One region of the Gordonia sp. VNK1 genome, then DNA from elsewhere that is predicted to be linked to it. Evidence: riboswitches for the same ligand, from Rfam matches in the RefSeq annotation. Region 1 holds a riboswitch; the other holds the start of a gene.
The links. A riboswitch is a leader RNA that binds a small molecule or an ion and turns the genes downstream of it on or off. The one in region 1 is predicted to bind thiamine pyrophosphate.

Region 1 (7,757 bases):
GCCACGCGAAGACGTCGGGTTGTGCATCATTGATCTGTGAGTTCGCCAGCACCACAGCCGATCTCGTCTCGTCATCGGTGCCGGCGAGGAACGCCGTGTAGCCCGGAACGTTGCCGGTGTGACCGTAGACGTATTCGGATCGGAGGCGGTGGGCAGCATGCCTCCCGACGCCGACGCACCGGTGGGACTGAGAGTACTTGGTGACGTCGTCGGGCTCGCCGGCGTCGGTGTATCCGCGAATGTAGGTTTCCGGCAAGGTGATCGAGGTCGGGCCCAGACCGACTGGGCGGTAGACCTCGTCCGCGAGCGCGGCGTCATGGATTCCGCCGGTGATCTGCTCGACGATGAGCCCGATGACGATGTTGTCGGTGTCGGAGTACTGAATACCGGGTCCCCGGGACGAGTATCGAGCGGCTCATCGGCCCACGAGTCCGGTGCCCGCCTATGGCTCTGCGACGTATGCCCGGTACCGCGGAGAGAGTCACAGCGCTCAGAAGACGAGCGATCTGCGGTTTTCGGTGGCGCCTGGCGAATGCCGACCACCCGATTGCGGTGGTCCCGGCTGGGATCGAACCAGCGACCTCCCCGGTGTGAACGGGACGCTCTTCCACTGAGCCACGGGACCGTGTTCCGACCCTCAACGGCGTCGGTGCACGAGCAGGAACAGTACACGCACACTCCCGGGTTACCCAAATCGCCTCGAGAGGCAGACGCCCACGACTGTTGCATGGACACCGGCATGACCGGCTCTCCTGATCGCGCCGCACCTGAGGTCCCCCGAGCCCCATCAACCACTCCGACAACGCTGCCCCCGCTCCACGGACATACTCCCCTCGACTGTTTGACCAGGCGATTTGGCATCTCCGTAACGTTCGGATAATGTTCTGTCCCGCATCGCGAGCACAACGGTCCACAAGATCGCTCGCGGGGCATGCGGATGTAGCGCAGCTGGTAGCGCATCACCTTGCCAAGGTGAGGGTCGCGGGTTCGAATCCCGTCATCCGCTCGGTGCGAGCAAGCTCGCCTCTGGTGGTGTGGCCGAGTGGTGAGGCAACGGCCTGCAAAGCCGTGCACACGGGTTCGATTCCCGTCGCCACCTCCAAGAGGGTCATTTCCACGCCAATTTCATAGCCCGCGCGATTAGCTCAGTGGGAGAGCGCTTCCCTGACACGGAAGAGGTCACAAGTTCAATCCTTGTATCGCGCACCACGAGAACCCGCCTGAATCGGCGGGTTTTTTCATTGCCGCGAGTCCGACCGTGATGCCGGTGCCTGCGCATTTGGATTATCACCACGGCATCGAATATGGTTGCGCAGCACGTCGTGAGCGTTTCACGCGTGCCGTCATGCGGATGTAGCGCAGCTGGTAGCGCATCACCTTGCCAAGGTGAGGGTCGCGGGTTCGAATCCCGTCATCCGCTCGGTCACAATTTCATAGCCCGCGCGATTAGCTCAGTGGGAGAGCGCTTCCCTGACACGGAAGAGGTCACAAGTTCAATCCTTGTATCGCGCACGAGAGAAACCCACTCATCGCAGTGGGTTTCTTGCTGGGTCGCACGTGCCACATCCGGGCACGCACGACCCGAGAAGATCCCAGCCCACCCGCTACCCGAGATCAGTGATGACCATGGACCGCGCCGCCTTGCAGTACACCCTCGAATGGGTGACCACCCACGATGTTGCCGTCAGTGGAGCCGAGGTGATCACCGACCTGCTTCCCATCACCCGCCGCGTCGACGACCTCGACATCCGCGACGAGGAACTCCGTGCCGCCGTCGCACGGATCGAATCGCGTCGCCTCGTCGGCGTCTGAGGTTCTCCTCCTCCTACTCGCCGCGCTGTCCCCCGATCGCACGGCGAACTGAGTCGACCGCCGCGGCGTGCTTGCATCCGGCGCGGCAATACGATTCGATGACCATCGACACGGGGTGCCGGCGACCGGCCGGCTGAGAGCACACCCGTCGAACCTGCTCCAGTTAGTACTGGCGAAGGGATGGTCTGAGAATGCCTGTGGCATCGCCGTTTTCCGAACACGTCGTCCTCGTCACCGGCGGTGGCCGAGGCCTCGGCACACACATCGTCCGAGCGGTCGCCGCGCAGGGCGCGCGGGTGGTCATCAACTACCGACGCAGCGCCGACGCTGCCACCGAACTCGCGGCCGCACTCGGTGACAACGCCGTCGCCCTTCCCGCCGACGTCACCGACCGTGCAGCCGTCGATTCGATGATCGAGCGCGCCGCAACGTATTTCGGGCATCCCGTCACCGCGGTCATCAACAATGCCCTGCCCGACTACTCCTTCAACGGCGATGCCCGGTCCCATGCCGACGAATTGACCGTCGACGAACTCGACGCGCAGTTCCGCGGCATCGTCGGCGGAGCCCTGAACACCACCCAGGCCGCGCTGCCGGGAATGCGCGCCGTCGGCGGTGGCCGCATCGTCACCATCGGCACCAACCTGGTACAGAATCCCGTTGTCCCCTACCACGATTACACCGCCGCCAAGGCCGCGCTGCTGGCGCTCACCCGCACCCTGTCGGCCGACCTCGGGGCCGACGGCATCACGGTGAACATGGTCTCCGGCGGGCTGCTGCGCACCACGGACGCCAGTTCGGCCACGCCGGCGGAGGTGTTCGACGCGATTGCGGCGACGACGCCGCTGGGGTCGGTGACCACACCCGCCGAGTTCGCCGACGCCGTCCTGTTCTTCCTCTCACACTGGTCACGGGCGGTCACCGGACAGAACCTGGTGGTCGACGGCGGACTTGTGAAGGACTGACGACACCCCGATCAGACATGACCACCTCCGAAGACCGGGCCCAACCGGGATACGACGCGCTCGCCGACGTCTACGCGCAACGCTTCCCCACCGCCTACACCTCGCCGCTCGAACAACACGCCATCGCGATATTCGCCGACGAGTTGCCCGGCCCCGGCGCGCGGATCGTCGACGTGGGTTGTGGGACAGGGCATGTCGCCGCCGACCTGCGGGGTCGCGGATTCGAGGTCCGCGGAGTCGATCCGAGCGAGCAGATGCTGACACACGCCCGCCGGGCCTACCCGGGCATTTCGTTCGACGTCGGTGACGCGTGGTTGCGCGACGTCGATCTCGCCGACGTCACCGGCCTCATCGCACGCTTCAGCCTGATTCATCTGCCGCCGGACGACGTTCGCGCGGTGCTGTGCAGCTGGCATCGGCGGCTGCCATCCGGAGCCACCGTGCTGCTCGCTCTGCAGAGCAGTGACGACCCCGGTGTGCACGAGTTCGACCACGCCGTCGCCCGGGCGTGGCGCTGGCATCCGGATGCGTTGGCCGAGGACGCCACCACCGCCGGCTTCACCGAGGCATGGCGCCTCATCAGCCGCCCCGACAACGATAATCGCTTTCCCCACATCCACCTGCTGCTCCGCCGGTGACCGAGTCAGCACCAGGCGAGCCTGGTCTGGGTAAGGTGCCCGCATGACCATCGAGGAGACGTTCTCCGACATCGCGGTGGCGTTCGAGGCCATCGGGGCCGCAGCAATGATCGTCGGATTCGCCACGGCCGCCGTGCTGAGCGCACGGTCGCTGGTCCGCAAGGAAGGCGGCGCGGCCGCCTTCGCCGTGCTGCGCACCACCCTCGGCGGCGCCATCCTGCTCGGGCTGGAGATCCTGGTGGCCGCCGACCTCATCCGGACCATCACCTCCAAGCCGTCCATCACCGACGCCGCCATCCTGGGAATGATCGTCCTGATCCGGACGATCCTGTCGATGTCGATCCAGATCGAGATCGAGGGGGTTCTCCCCTGGCGACGTGCCCTGCTCACCAGTGGTGGTCAGGTCATCGGCAACGCCGTCGCACGCGACGCGCGGGCCACCCGGGCTCGCCGGGAGGCGGGCGATCCCTCGGAATCGGCGGTGGTCACGCCAACTCGGGACCAATGACGGTGTCCTTTCGATCACCGTCGTCGTAACGTTGTATGCATGATCAGCAATGTGAACGCCCCGGCCTGCGACAACCCCGACTGCACCTGCGGCCCCGACTGCAAATGCGGCGAGAACTGCACCTGCGGCAAGAAGTAGTCCCCATCCCCGATCCCCTCGCGTCGTTCGTCACGCGAGGGGTTATCTGCGCGAAGCGAGGCCCCTGGCATGACGGCGCCGTCCATCACCGTCGACGTGATCACCGATCCTGCGTCGGCCCCGGCACTCGCCGACGTCGCGGCGGCCACGTTCCCGCTCGCATGTCCGCCCCACGCCCGACCGGACGACATCGTCGGCTTCATCGATGCGAACCTGTCCGCTGCCGCCTTCGCCGGCCACGTCACCTCTCCGGACTCCGATGTCCTCGCCGCGCGCACCACGGACGGCGGTCTCCTCGGCTATGCGCTCGTCCATCATCGAGCTCCGACGGATCCGGACGTCGGGGCGGTGGTCACCGAGCGCCCCTGCTCGGAGATCTCGAAGATGTACGTGCTCCCCGACCACCATGGCCGATCGCGTACCGATCCCCCGTCGCACCTGCTGATGCGGGCGTCGATCGATCGGGCACGAGCACGCGGCAGCGCCGTCGTCTGGCTCGGCGTCAACCAGGAAAACGTTCGGGCGCAACGCTTCTACGGCAAGTTCGGGTTCGCTCGCGCGGGTGTGAAGACCTTCGACCTCGGCGGCAGCGTCGAACACGACTACGTGATGACGCTGCCACTCGTCTGAGACACCGGCGACGCGACGGCCGCAGCCGTCGGGCGCGGCACCACATACCGCAATCCCGGGAGCCCCCGCCGTGAGATCAGGTACTCGGCGACAATCAGATTCGGAATCCAGCACAGGAACGGCACCGGGGCGTACGCGCGTGCGAACACGTCGCCGGAGCCGCCGGACGCCTCGATCACGCCCATCAGCACCATCTGCCAGGCCCGCAACGTGACAGCGGCATATGTCATCGCGAACCCCCGGATCATCCAGGCCTGATGGCGCGCGATGTCGCCGCGGAATGCCCACAGCGTGCCACGCGCCGTGAATGTCAGCCACAGCAACGCCAACGTGCCGAAACCGAAGAGACCCGCCAGACCCGCGGCGCTGAAGGCGGACACGATGAGACCGGAGACCCCGGCCGGGAGGACCGCGAGGACGTAGACCCGCCCGACGACGCGATGTCCCCTCAGCCACCGCGACCGGATGTAGGTGGAGAACTGCAGCGGACCGATCCCTAATGCGACACCGGCAGTGACCATGTGGATGTAGAGGACGGTGATCACCCATTGTGGCTGCGTCGCGTAATGCGCGGCCAGGCCGGTGTCGCTCGCCGCCAACTCGCTCATCCGGGAGCCGACATACGGCGCGGGCGCCATCACGGCGACCGCGACGCAGGTCAGCGCGATCACCGTGTACCGCCCGGTGACGAACTTCGTGGCGGACATGAGTATCCTTCCGTATCAGGAGAACTCGAGATGACGAGTTCGCGGTGACACCGAGACTACGAATGTCGGGTCGGAGCCGGCACCGGGTAAACCCCCGTATCCACCCGGGTTTTCGGGTACCCCTGCGGGGGTGAATCCGCCACGATATGCGCCGACGGCCCCGTAGACTGCACCCATGACGCCGACCGACTCCCGTCAATCCGAACCGGCCGAACGCATTTCGTCGGGACTCGTCGACGTCCTGACAGATGTCCACGGCGCGGGCGACGTCACCGTCACCGACCTCACGCGCGTTCCCGCCGGCGCCTCCCGGCAGACGTGGGCGTTCACCGCCACAATTGACGATCGGGCGCACCCGCTCATCCTGCGGCTCGATCTCCCTGGTGCGCGCGAGGATTCGTCACTCCTCCGTGAGGCTGCGCTGATGCGCGCCGCGGGCGCCGCCGGCGTGGCGTCGCCGACCGTCCTCGCCGCAGGAGAGGATCACCCCGACATCGGCGGCGACTTCGTCGTCATGAATCGCGTCGACGGCGAGACCATCCCCCGAAAGATACTGCGCGACGAGCGATTCGCATCGGCGCGGACGCGGCTGGGTGCGCAACTGGGGCACAGCCTGGCCCGCCTGCACCGCATCGACCCCGATACGATTCCGGGTCTGCCCGACGAGGATCCGCTCGAGTCCTGGCAGCGGGAACTGGATTCCATCGACCGCCCGCTACCCACGTTCGAATTCGCTCTCGCCTGGCTGGCCAACCGACGCCCGCAAGAGTCGGGACGCGCACTGGTGCACGGTGATTACCGGGTCGGCAACATCATCGTCGACGACGACGGACTGGCCGCGGTACTCGATTGGGAACTCGCGCACGTCGGTGATCCGCTGGAGGATCTGGGCTGGATGTGTGTGAAGGCGTGGCGATTCGGCGGCGCCGGAGTGGTCGGCGGATTATGTGATCTCGACGAATTCGTCGGTGCCTACGAGGCCGGGAGCGGAGCGACCGTCGACCGTGACGCGGTGTTCTGGTGGCAGGTGTACGGCACGCTGCGATGGGGCCTGATCTGCGTGCACCAGGCACAGCGCCACCTGTCCGGAGCCACCAGGTCGGTGGAACTGGCCGCCATCGGTCGCCGCGTCAGCGAGAACGAGTGGGAGTTGCTGAACCTGCTCGGCGCGCACGTGTGAACGCGGCGTCGAGTCGGTCCAATCACCCCGACCGATCTCGAGACCTGTTCAGCGCGTACCGAATTCCCAGTTGCCGCCGTTGCGGTATTCCTTCAGAATCCGACGGCCGACGGTCGAGATGTGCACCTCGTCGGGGCCGTCGTAGATGCGGGCCGAACGCGCGTTGCGATACATCTTGCCGAGCGGGGTGTCGTCGGTGAGGCCGGCGGCACCGTGGACCTGCACGGCCCGGTCGATCACGTTGTGCAGCATCCGTGCCCCGTACACCTTGATCGCGCCGATCTCCACCCGCGCCTGATCTCCGGCGTCGATGCGTTCGGCCGCCTTGAGCGTCAGGAGTCGGGCGGCCTGGATCTCGTTGTAGGACTCGAAGACATGTTGCTGCATCAGCTGCTTGTCGGCGAGGGGTTCGCCGAAGGCGGTGCGCCCGATCAGCCGGTTGCACATCAGGTCGAAGGCCCGCTGCGCCTGCCCGAGCCACCGCATGGCGTGGAAGATCCGTCCCGGACCCAAACGTTCCTGTGCGATGACGAAGCCATTGCCTCGTTGCCCCAGAAGGTTTTCCGCGGGCACCCGCACGTCGTCGTAGGCCACCTCGAAATGGTGTCCGCCGAAGCCGAGGACCGGCGTGTCGCGGACGATCCGGTACCCGGGGTTGTCGGTGGGCACGATGATCATCGAGAACGCGCGGTGGGGCGGGGCGTCGGATTCGGTCCGGCACATCACCGTGGTGTAGGCGGCTTGTGCGGCACCGGTGGTGAACCACTTGCGGCCGGTGATCACCCACTCGTCGCCGTCGAGTACCGCCGCGGTCTGCATGCCGGTCGGATCCGAGCCGGCCACGTCCGGTTCGGTCATCCCGAAGCTCGGCGAGATCTCGCCCCGCACAAGCGGTTCCAGATACGCATTACGCCAGCGAGGGGAGGCGTGGCGGTTCAGCATGATCGAGTCCTGCAGCGTCCAGGTGCCCAGGGCGAGCTGACCGTACTCACTGCGACCCTGTACCTCGTTGACGTACACGTAGTCCAGGAACGGCAATCCCCCACCGCCGATCTCGGTGGGATGTCCCAACGCCCAGAGGTCGCGGCGTTTGGCCTCGGCGCGCAACTCCGCGATGATCTTCTCGGCGTCGGGTCCGCCGGCATCGAGTTCCGGTTCGGCCGGTTCCACCAACTCGAC
Region 2 (7,757 bases), on a different contig from region 1:
CCAGCGCCGCGCCGTCACGTTCGCGGCGAACCCAGTGCAGCGTGTCCTGCGGCCGCAGCCGGATCGGCAGATCCTTGTCGTCATCGTGGGCGTATTCGAACCAGATCGTGGCCGCCACCTCGGGCGACGACGACGCACTCAACGCGTCGAGCAACGAATTGATCGCCGGCAGCGAGGCCGGATCACCCGCGACGAGCCATCCCGTGGGAGCCGGCTCCGGGATGGCGAATTTCGATCCCATGAACGTGGCACCGATCGTCGCCCCCGGCTGCGCGGCCAGAGCCCAGCGTGCCGCCGCACCGTCGTGGATGGCGAACTCGATGAAGAATGCGTCGGCCGCGGCGTCCGCGTCGGCGAGGGTGTAGCCGCGCTGATGTGCCTTCCCGTTGGACTCGAACCACAACCGGACCCACATCGTCGGATGGATCGGGCGGTCGGCAAGCAGGCCGCCGCCGGTGAATCCGACGCGGATGTAGTGATCGGTGATCAGCTCGCTGCTGGTGACGGTGAATTCGTAGTCGTCGGCGCGGAGCAGCTTCAGGATCGCTCCCTGGATACCCCTCGACGGCGCCTTGTGCTGGGTCTCGGCCATGCCGGACGTCCCCTTTCCTCGACTGCAGTTGAGGTCAGGGTAACCTAAGTTGAAACTGTCTAGCCCCGGCAGATCAGGCCACCAGTACGTTCACCCCCTCGGCAGCGGCACGACTACACCGGAGCCAGAGGCACGACTACACCGGCGCCAGAGGCACGACACCGGGATGATGGTCCAGGAAATCCTTGGTGAAAGTACACACCGGACGCACCCGCGCCCCCTGGTCGCGAATGTAGGCGAGCGCACCCCGCGTCAATCGGGTGCCGAGGCCGTGCCCGGTGTACTCGTCGTACAGAACGGTGTGCAGCACCGTCACCGTCCGTTGCCCGTCGACGTCGTCGATCGAGTAGCCCAGAACTCCGACGAGGTCACCGGCTACCCACAGTTCGAATCGCTCCCGCTCGGGGTTGTGCACCACCTGCGAGATCTGCTGAAGAATCGACTGCGCCGTCTGCGGCGGGCGGTGCCGGTGTTTGCGTTGCATGTGTCCATATCCCTTATGCCGTCGTCCGGTGAACGACGAACCCAGCCGACCGGCGCCCCTTCCGGTCGGCGAACCACTCCCTGTGATCCCGGTCACACACTACATTACGGTTCCGTAGGTGGGTGACATGAACGCATCGGCCTGTGGACGAATCCGTTACGGTTCGGCCACCGCGGACACGCATCCGCGAAACGTTTCCGGCCCCCTGCCACCGACACCATCCTCCGGTCCATCGGCGCCACACCACCCGATGTCGATCGGATGAACCCCGACCCGCGTATGCTCGTCCCTGCACGACGACGATGCACATCGTCGGTGCACAACTTCACACGCGGGGGCTCCCACGTACCGGGGGCTGAGATGGCGACGGGCGGTCGCCGACCGCCCGAACCTGTCCGGGTAATGCCGGCGTAGGGAGACTACAGACCATGGGCACACCTGTATCCGGTGACCGCACACGCACCACCGACACCGTCGACGGCTCGATCCTGACCACCGGCCCGATCCAGGGCAGCACCAAGCACTACCTCGAGGTGGACGGCCTGCGCGTCGGCCAACGCCGCATCCACCTCACCAACGGCGAACATCTCGACGTCTACGACACCTCGGGCCCCTACACCGACGACGCCGCCGTCATCGACGTCGAGCAGGGTCTGCCACCGACCCGCGATTCCTGGACGCGGCCCGCTCCGGTCGATGGCGCCTCGACCCAATTGGCCTGGGCGCGTGCGGGAATTGTCACCGACGAGATGCGGTTCATCGCCGCCCGCGAGGATGTCGACGTCGAACTCGTGCGCCGTGAGGTCGCCGCCGGACGAGCGGTGATCCCGGTCAACCATCGACACCCCGAGTCGGAGCCGATGATCATCGGCAAGGCCTTCGCGGTGAAAGTCAATGCCAACATCGGCAATTCGGCCGTCACCAGCTCCATCGCCGAGGAAGTGGAGAAGATGGTGTGGGCCACGCGGTGGGGTGCCGACACCATCATGGACCTCTCCACCGGCTCCGACATCCACATGACCCGCGAATGGATTCTGCGCAACTCGCCGGTTCCCGTCGGCACCGTGCCGATCTACCAGGCACTGGAGAAGGTGAAGGGGGACCCGACCAGGTTGACGTGGGAGATCTACCGCGACACCGTGATCGAGCAGGCCGAGCAGGGTGTGGACTACATGACGGTGCACGCCGGCGTGTTGTTGCGGTACGTGCCGCTGACCGCCCGCCGGGTCACCGGCATCGTCTCGCGCGGCGGGTCGATCATGGCGGCATGGTGCCTCGCCCATCACGAGGAATCGTTCCTGTACACCCACTTCGACGAGCTCTGTGAGATCTTCCGCCGTTACGACATCACCTTCTCTCTCGGCGACGGACTGCGTCCCGGCTCGATCGCCGATGCCAACGACGAGGCCCAGTTCGCCGAACTGCGTACCCTCGGGGAACTCACCCGAATCGCGAAATCCCATGGCGTGCAGGTGATGATCGAGGGCCCCGGCCATGTGCCGATGCACAAGATCGCCGAGAACGTGCGACTCGAGGAGGAACTGTGCGAGGAGGCGCCGTTCTACACCCTCGGCCCACTGGCCACCGACATCGCCCCGGCCTACGACCACATCACCTCGGCGATCGGTGCGGCGATGATCGCCCAGGCCGGCACCGCCATGCTGTGTTACGTGACGCCGAAGGAACATCTGGGCCTCCCCAACCGTGACGACGTCAAGGTCGGCGTCATCACCTACAAGATCGCGGCACACTCCGCCGATCTGGCCAAGGGCCATCCGCGCGCACAGGAACGCGACGACGCACTGTCCAAGGCACGCTTCGAGTTCCGTTGGAATGACCAGTTCAACCTGGCACTCGACCCGGACACCGCACGCGACTACCACGACGAGACGCTGCCCGCCGAGCCGGCCAAGACGGCTCACTTCTGCTCGATGTGCGGCCCCAAGTTCTGCTCGATGCGGATCTCGGCCGACGTCCGCGCCTACGCCGAGGAGAACAATCTGGTGACCGCCGAGGACATCGACCGCAAGATCGCCGCCGAAATGGCAGCCAAATCAGCGGAATTCGCCGACGCGGGCGGACGTATCTACCTTCCCATCGAAACGGGCAGCACTCCGTGAACTCCCCTCTCCTGCCCACCGCCCCGCCGGGGGCCACGCCGACGCGGGTGATGACCGTTGCCGGTTCGGATTCCGGTGGCGGCGCGGGTATTCAGGCCGATCTGCGGACCTTCGCGCTACTGGGCCTGCACGGATGCGTCGCCGTCACCGCGGTCACCGTGCAGAACTCGGTGGGCGTCAGCGGATTCCAGGAGATCGACCCGGGTATCGTTGCCGCCCAGATGCACTCGGTGGTCTCCGACATCGGGGTGTCGGCGGTCAAGACCGGCATGCTCGCCTCGGCGCCGATCATCGACGCCGTGGTGACCGCATGCACCGAACTCGGCATCGGAGGCAATGCGCCCGTCCCGCTGGTGGTCGATCCGGTGAGCGCATCGATGCACGGTGACCCGCTGCTGGCCACCGAGGCGCTGGACACGTTGCGCACCAACCTGTTTCCGTTGGCGACGCTGGTGACCCCAAATCTCGACGAGGTTCGACTGCTGACCGGGATCGAGGTGGTCGACGCCGACACCCAACGTGCCGCCGCCCACGCCCTGCACGCACTCGGTCCGCGTTGGGTGCTGGTCAAGGGCGGGCACCTGCGGACCAGCGCGCAGAGCCCCGATCTCCTGTTCGACGGTGAGCAGTTCCTCGAGTTCACCCACGAACGTATTGACACCGGCCACGATCACGGCGCCGGCGACACCCTGGCGGCGGCGACGGTATGCGCTCTCGCACACGGGAAATCGGTGCCGGATGCGGTCGAATTCGCCAAGGAGTGGGTGACGCGCGGGCTGGCCGCCGCCTATCCGCTCGGCGCGGGCCACGGACCGGTCAATCCGCTGTGGCGGGTCAGTGCGGCGCCGGACGGTGAGACAGCACGTTGGCCACGTTGACCGTCAGGATCGGTACCGCGCGCACGAGTTCGGTTCCCACGAGGGTAGGGCACGCCCACGATCCGACTGCCCGACGGGCCGAGAGCGACGTAGCGTAGACCCATGACCTGGACCTACCTGATGGATATGGACGGTGTGCTCATCCGCGAGGAGCACCTGATCCCGGGCGCCGATGCGCTCATCGCCGAACTCCGTGACCGCGGCATCCCGTTCACCGTGCTCACCAACAATTCGATCCGCACGCCCCGTGACCTGCGCGCCCGACTCCTGCGCATCGGCCTCGACATCCCCGAGGACGCCATCTGGACCTCCGCGTTGGCCACCGCGCGATTCCTCGACACCCAACGTCCCGGCGGTAGCGCGTACGTCGTCGGCGAATCCGGCCTGACGACGGCTCTGCACGACATCGGTTACGTCATCACCGATGTCGACCCGGACTACGTCGTCCTCGGGGAGACGCGGACGTATTCGTTCGAGGCCATCACCACCGCGATCCGCCTGGTGGAGCGCGGTGCGCGGTTCATCGCCACCAATCCCGACGCGACCGGGCCGTCGACGCAGGGCCCGCTGCCCGCGACGGGTGCGGTCGCCGCGTTGATCACGCGTGCCACCGGGCGGGACCCCTACTACGTCGGCAAACCGAATCCGCTGATGATGCGCTCCGCCCTGCGCAAGATGGGCGCGCATTCCGAACACACCCTGATGATCGGCGACCGGATGGACACCGACGTCATCTCCGGACTCGAGGCGGGACTGCAGACATTGCTTGTGCTGTCCGGGATCTCGACCATCCAATCGGTGGAACTGTTCCCCTACCGGCCCACGCGGGTGATCGACTCGGTGGCAGATCTCGTCGGGCACACCACCAATCCGTTCGGCGGCGAACCCGACAGCCTCTGAGGCCTGAGTCCGGCCCGACAAACGCCGACCGCCCACCCGGTGAATCCGGATGGGCGGTTGAGGAGCGGCAAGACTTGAAGAGCTCAGTGAGCGAGCGCCTTCGCCTTGAGGGCCTCGTACTCGTCGGCGCTGATCGCACCGGAATCCAACAGCGACTTGGCGTCGGCGATCTGCTGCGCGGGAGAGGTACCGGCGACCGACTGGATGTACTTGTCGGACTCCTTCTTGTACTCGGCCGCCGCCGCCTGCGAACGCTCGGCCATGCCCTGACCCTTGGCCAGCAGGTACACCAGCGCGGTCAGGTACGGAACGATGATCAGGAAGATCACCCAGATCGCCTTCGAGAAACCGGACGCCTTATGGTCACGGAAAAGGTCGGCGATGATGTACCAGAGCACCACCAGGTACGCGACGAACGCGAAGATGATGATCATCGACCACAGGAAGTTCCAGAACGAATCCCACACGGGAGTGCTCCTTGCAAAATAGTGAAGCGACCAGTTTTCTGGCCAGCAATAGCATTGCACATATTCGCGTATTCATAGTGAGGCAAACGGCTCTTTTCGTGCCAACGTCTCCCTCGTCACCCGGCGGGCACAATGGACCTCGTGAATCTCGAACTCGGACTCGACACCTTCGGTGATGTCACCGTCGACGACGACGGCGCACCGATCACCGCGGCGCACTCGATACGGAATCTCCTCGATCAGGCCGTCCTCGCCGACGCGGTCGGCGTCGACTTCCTCGGCGTCGGCGAGCATCACCGCGACGATTACGCGGTATCCGCGCCCGAGGTGGTGCTGGGTGCCGTCGCGGCCCGCACGACCCGGATGCGGCTGGGCTCGGCGGTCACCGTCCTGTCCTCCGACGACCCGGTCCGCGTCTTCGAGCGGTTCCCCACCGTCGACGCCCTGTCGTCCGGTCGTGCCGAGGTGATACTGGGGCGCGGCTCGTTCACCGAGTCCTTTCCGCTGTTCGGCTATGACCTCGAACAGTACGAGGAGCTCTTCTCCGACAAACTCGAGTTGTTCTCCCACCTGCGCACCGGCAACCCGGTCACCTGGTCGGGCACCACGCGCGGCCCGCTGAGCAACCAGATCGCGCATCCGCAGCTGGAGAATCCGCCCCTGCCCGCCTGGATCGCGGTCGGCGGGAGTCCCGAATCGGTGGTACGCGCCGCGCGGCACGGACTGCCGCTGATGCTCGCGATCATCGGCGGCGACCCGCTGCGGTTCGCACCGTATGTCGACCTGTACCGTCGCGCGCTCGACCAACTCGGCAAGCCGACGGACCTGCCGGTGGGTGTGCACTCCCCCGGCCACGTCGCCGACACCGATGAGCAGGCCCGCGACCAACTGTGGCCGCACTACCGCTCGTACGTGTCGCGGATCGGCGCGGAACGCGGCTGGCCGCCACCGACACGCATCGAGTTCGAACGATCCACCGGACCGGGTGGCTCACTCTACGTGGGCTCGCCGGAGACGGTGGCCGGCAAGATCGCAACCACCGCCCGCGCGCTCGGTCTCTCCCGGTTCGACATGAAGTACTCCCATGGCACCCTGCCGCATAGCGCCCTGATGCGCAGTGTGAAACTGTATGGCACGCAGGTCATTCCGCGGGTGCGGGAGTTGCTCAGCGACGACTGAGGGTCAGCAAGAAGTCCCCGTGCGGGTCGGTCCAGCTGGTGACGTGCGCCAATCCGGCGTCGGCGAGTTCGGCGTCCAGGGTGGCCGGATCGAACTTGGTGCTGATCTCGGTGAGGATCTCCGCGCCGGCCGGTAGTACCCAATCTCGTTGCAGCACCGCGAGATACGCCCGGACGTCCCGACGGGCCCGCAGCCACATCTCGATGCGGTGCCGGGCCGGATTCCACCGTGCGATGTGGTCGAAGTCGTCGGCGTAGAGTCCCGTCGCGGCCAGCCCGGTACGGAGCACCTCGATCATGTTGCGGTTGAAATCCGCTGTGACACCCGCCCTGTCGTTGTAGGCGGCGACCAGACGCCCGGTGTCCTTGATGAGGTCGGCACCGAGCAGGAAGTGGTCGCCGACCGCGAGTGACGCCGCGAGCCCGTCGAAGAAGGCGCGCCGCGCGTCGTCGTCGAAGTTGCCGATCGTACCGCCGAGGAATACGACGAGGCGGTTCCCCGGCGAACCCGGAAGTGTCAGTTCGGATTCGGTGAAGTCGGCCTCGGTGGGTTCGATCGCGATGCCCGGGTAGTCGCGCGCCAGGATCGTCGACGACTCGGCCAGCATCTCGGCACTGACATCCACCGGCACGTAGGTGACGTCGACACCCGCGGCGGCCCGCGCGGCGAGCGCATCGAGCAGTAGACGCGTCTTGGTGGAGGTGCCGGAGCCGAGTTCGACCATGGTGGTGGCGTTCGACGTGGCGACGATGTCGCGCGCGTGCGCCCGCAGGATCGCCGTCTCCCGACGTGTCGGGTAATACTCGGGGACGCGGGTGATCTCGTCGAACAACCGGCTGCCGCGTTCGTCGTAGAGCCACTTCGTCGGCAGCACAGGCGGATCGAGCCACAGTCCGGCCAGCGCGTCGGCGGCCAGCGGTGTTACGGCCTCAACGGTCACCGCGCCAACCTCAGCCCGGCGAACACCCACCGCGACGGAGCCGGGAAGAAGTTCCGGTACGTCGGACGTTCATGCCCTCGCGGGGTGATCGCGCTCGCTCCCCGCAGGACGTGCTGATCGGACATGAACTTGCCGTTGTACTCCCCGACCGCACCATTGGCGGGCACGAAACCCGGGTAGGGCAGATACGCGCTCGC

Region 2: another riboswitch for thiamine pyrophosphate. It lies ahead of thiC (phosphomethylpyrimidine synthase ThiC); the one in region 1 lies ahead of ABLE94_RS10345 (3-oxoacyl-ACP reductase).

What each region holds. Positions count from the first base shown of each region.
Region 1 covers NZ_JBDZDJ010000006.1:311,244-319,000, forward strand. The annotation lists tRNA gene ABLE94_RS10310 (tRNA-Val) at 554-625, opposite strand; tRNA gene ABLE94_RS10315 (tRNA-Gly) at 934-1,006, shown strand; tRNA gene ABLE94_RS10320 (tRNA-Cys) at 1,029-1,102, shown strand; tRNA gene ABLE94_RS10325 (tRNA-Val) at 1,135-1,209, shown strand; tRNA gene ABLE94_RS10330 (tRNA-Gly) at 1,348-1,420, shown strand; tRNA gene ABLE94_RS10335 (tRNA-Val) at 1,441-1,512, shown strand; gene ABLE94_RS10340 (hypothetical protein) at 1,621-1,812, shown strand; TPP riboswitch at 1,914-2,010, shown strand; gene ABLE94_RS10345 (3-oxoacyl-ACP reductase) at 2,004-2,777, shown strand; gene ABLE94_RS10350 (class I SAM-dependent methyltransferase) at 2,795-3,415, shown strand; gene ABLE94_RS10355 (DUF1622 domain-containing protein) at 3,459-3,923, shown strand; gene ABLE94_RS10360 (GNAT family N-acetyltransferase) at 4,131-4,691, shown strand; gene ABLE94_RS10365 (DUF2306 domain-containing protein) at 4,664-5,398, opposite strand; gene ABLE94_RS10370 (phosphotransferase family protein) at 5,574-6,578, shown strand; gene ABLE94_RS10375 (acyl-CoA dehydrogenase family protein) at 6,627-7,757, opposite strand, start outside.
Region 2 covers NZ_JBDZDJ010000004.1:67,997-75,753, forward strand. The annotation lists gene ABLE94_RS06150 (siderophore-interacting protein) at 1-592, opposite strand, end outside; gene ABLE94_RS06155 (GNAT family N-acetyltransferase) at 729-1,076, opposite strand; TPP riboswitch at 1,398-1,510, shown strand; gene thiC (phosphomethylpyrimidine synthase ThiC) at 1,505-3,196, shown strand; gene thiD (bifunctional hydroxymethylpyrimidine kinase/phosphomethylpyrimidine kinase) at 3,247-4,074, shown strand; gene ABLE94_RS06170 (HAD-IIA family hydrolase) at 4,177-4,974, shown strand; gene ABLE94_RS06175 (SHOCT domain-containing protein) at 5,058-5,441, opposite strand; gene ABLE94_RS06180 (LLM class flavin-dependent oxidoreductase) at 5,574-6,620, shown strand; gene egtD (L-histidine N(alpha)-methyltransferase) at 6,607-7,560, opposite strand; gene egtB (ergothioneine biosynthesis protein EgtB) at 7,557-7,757, opposite strand, start outside.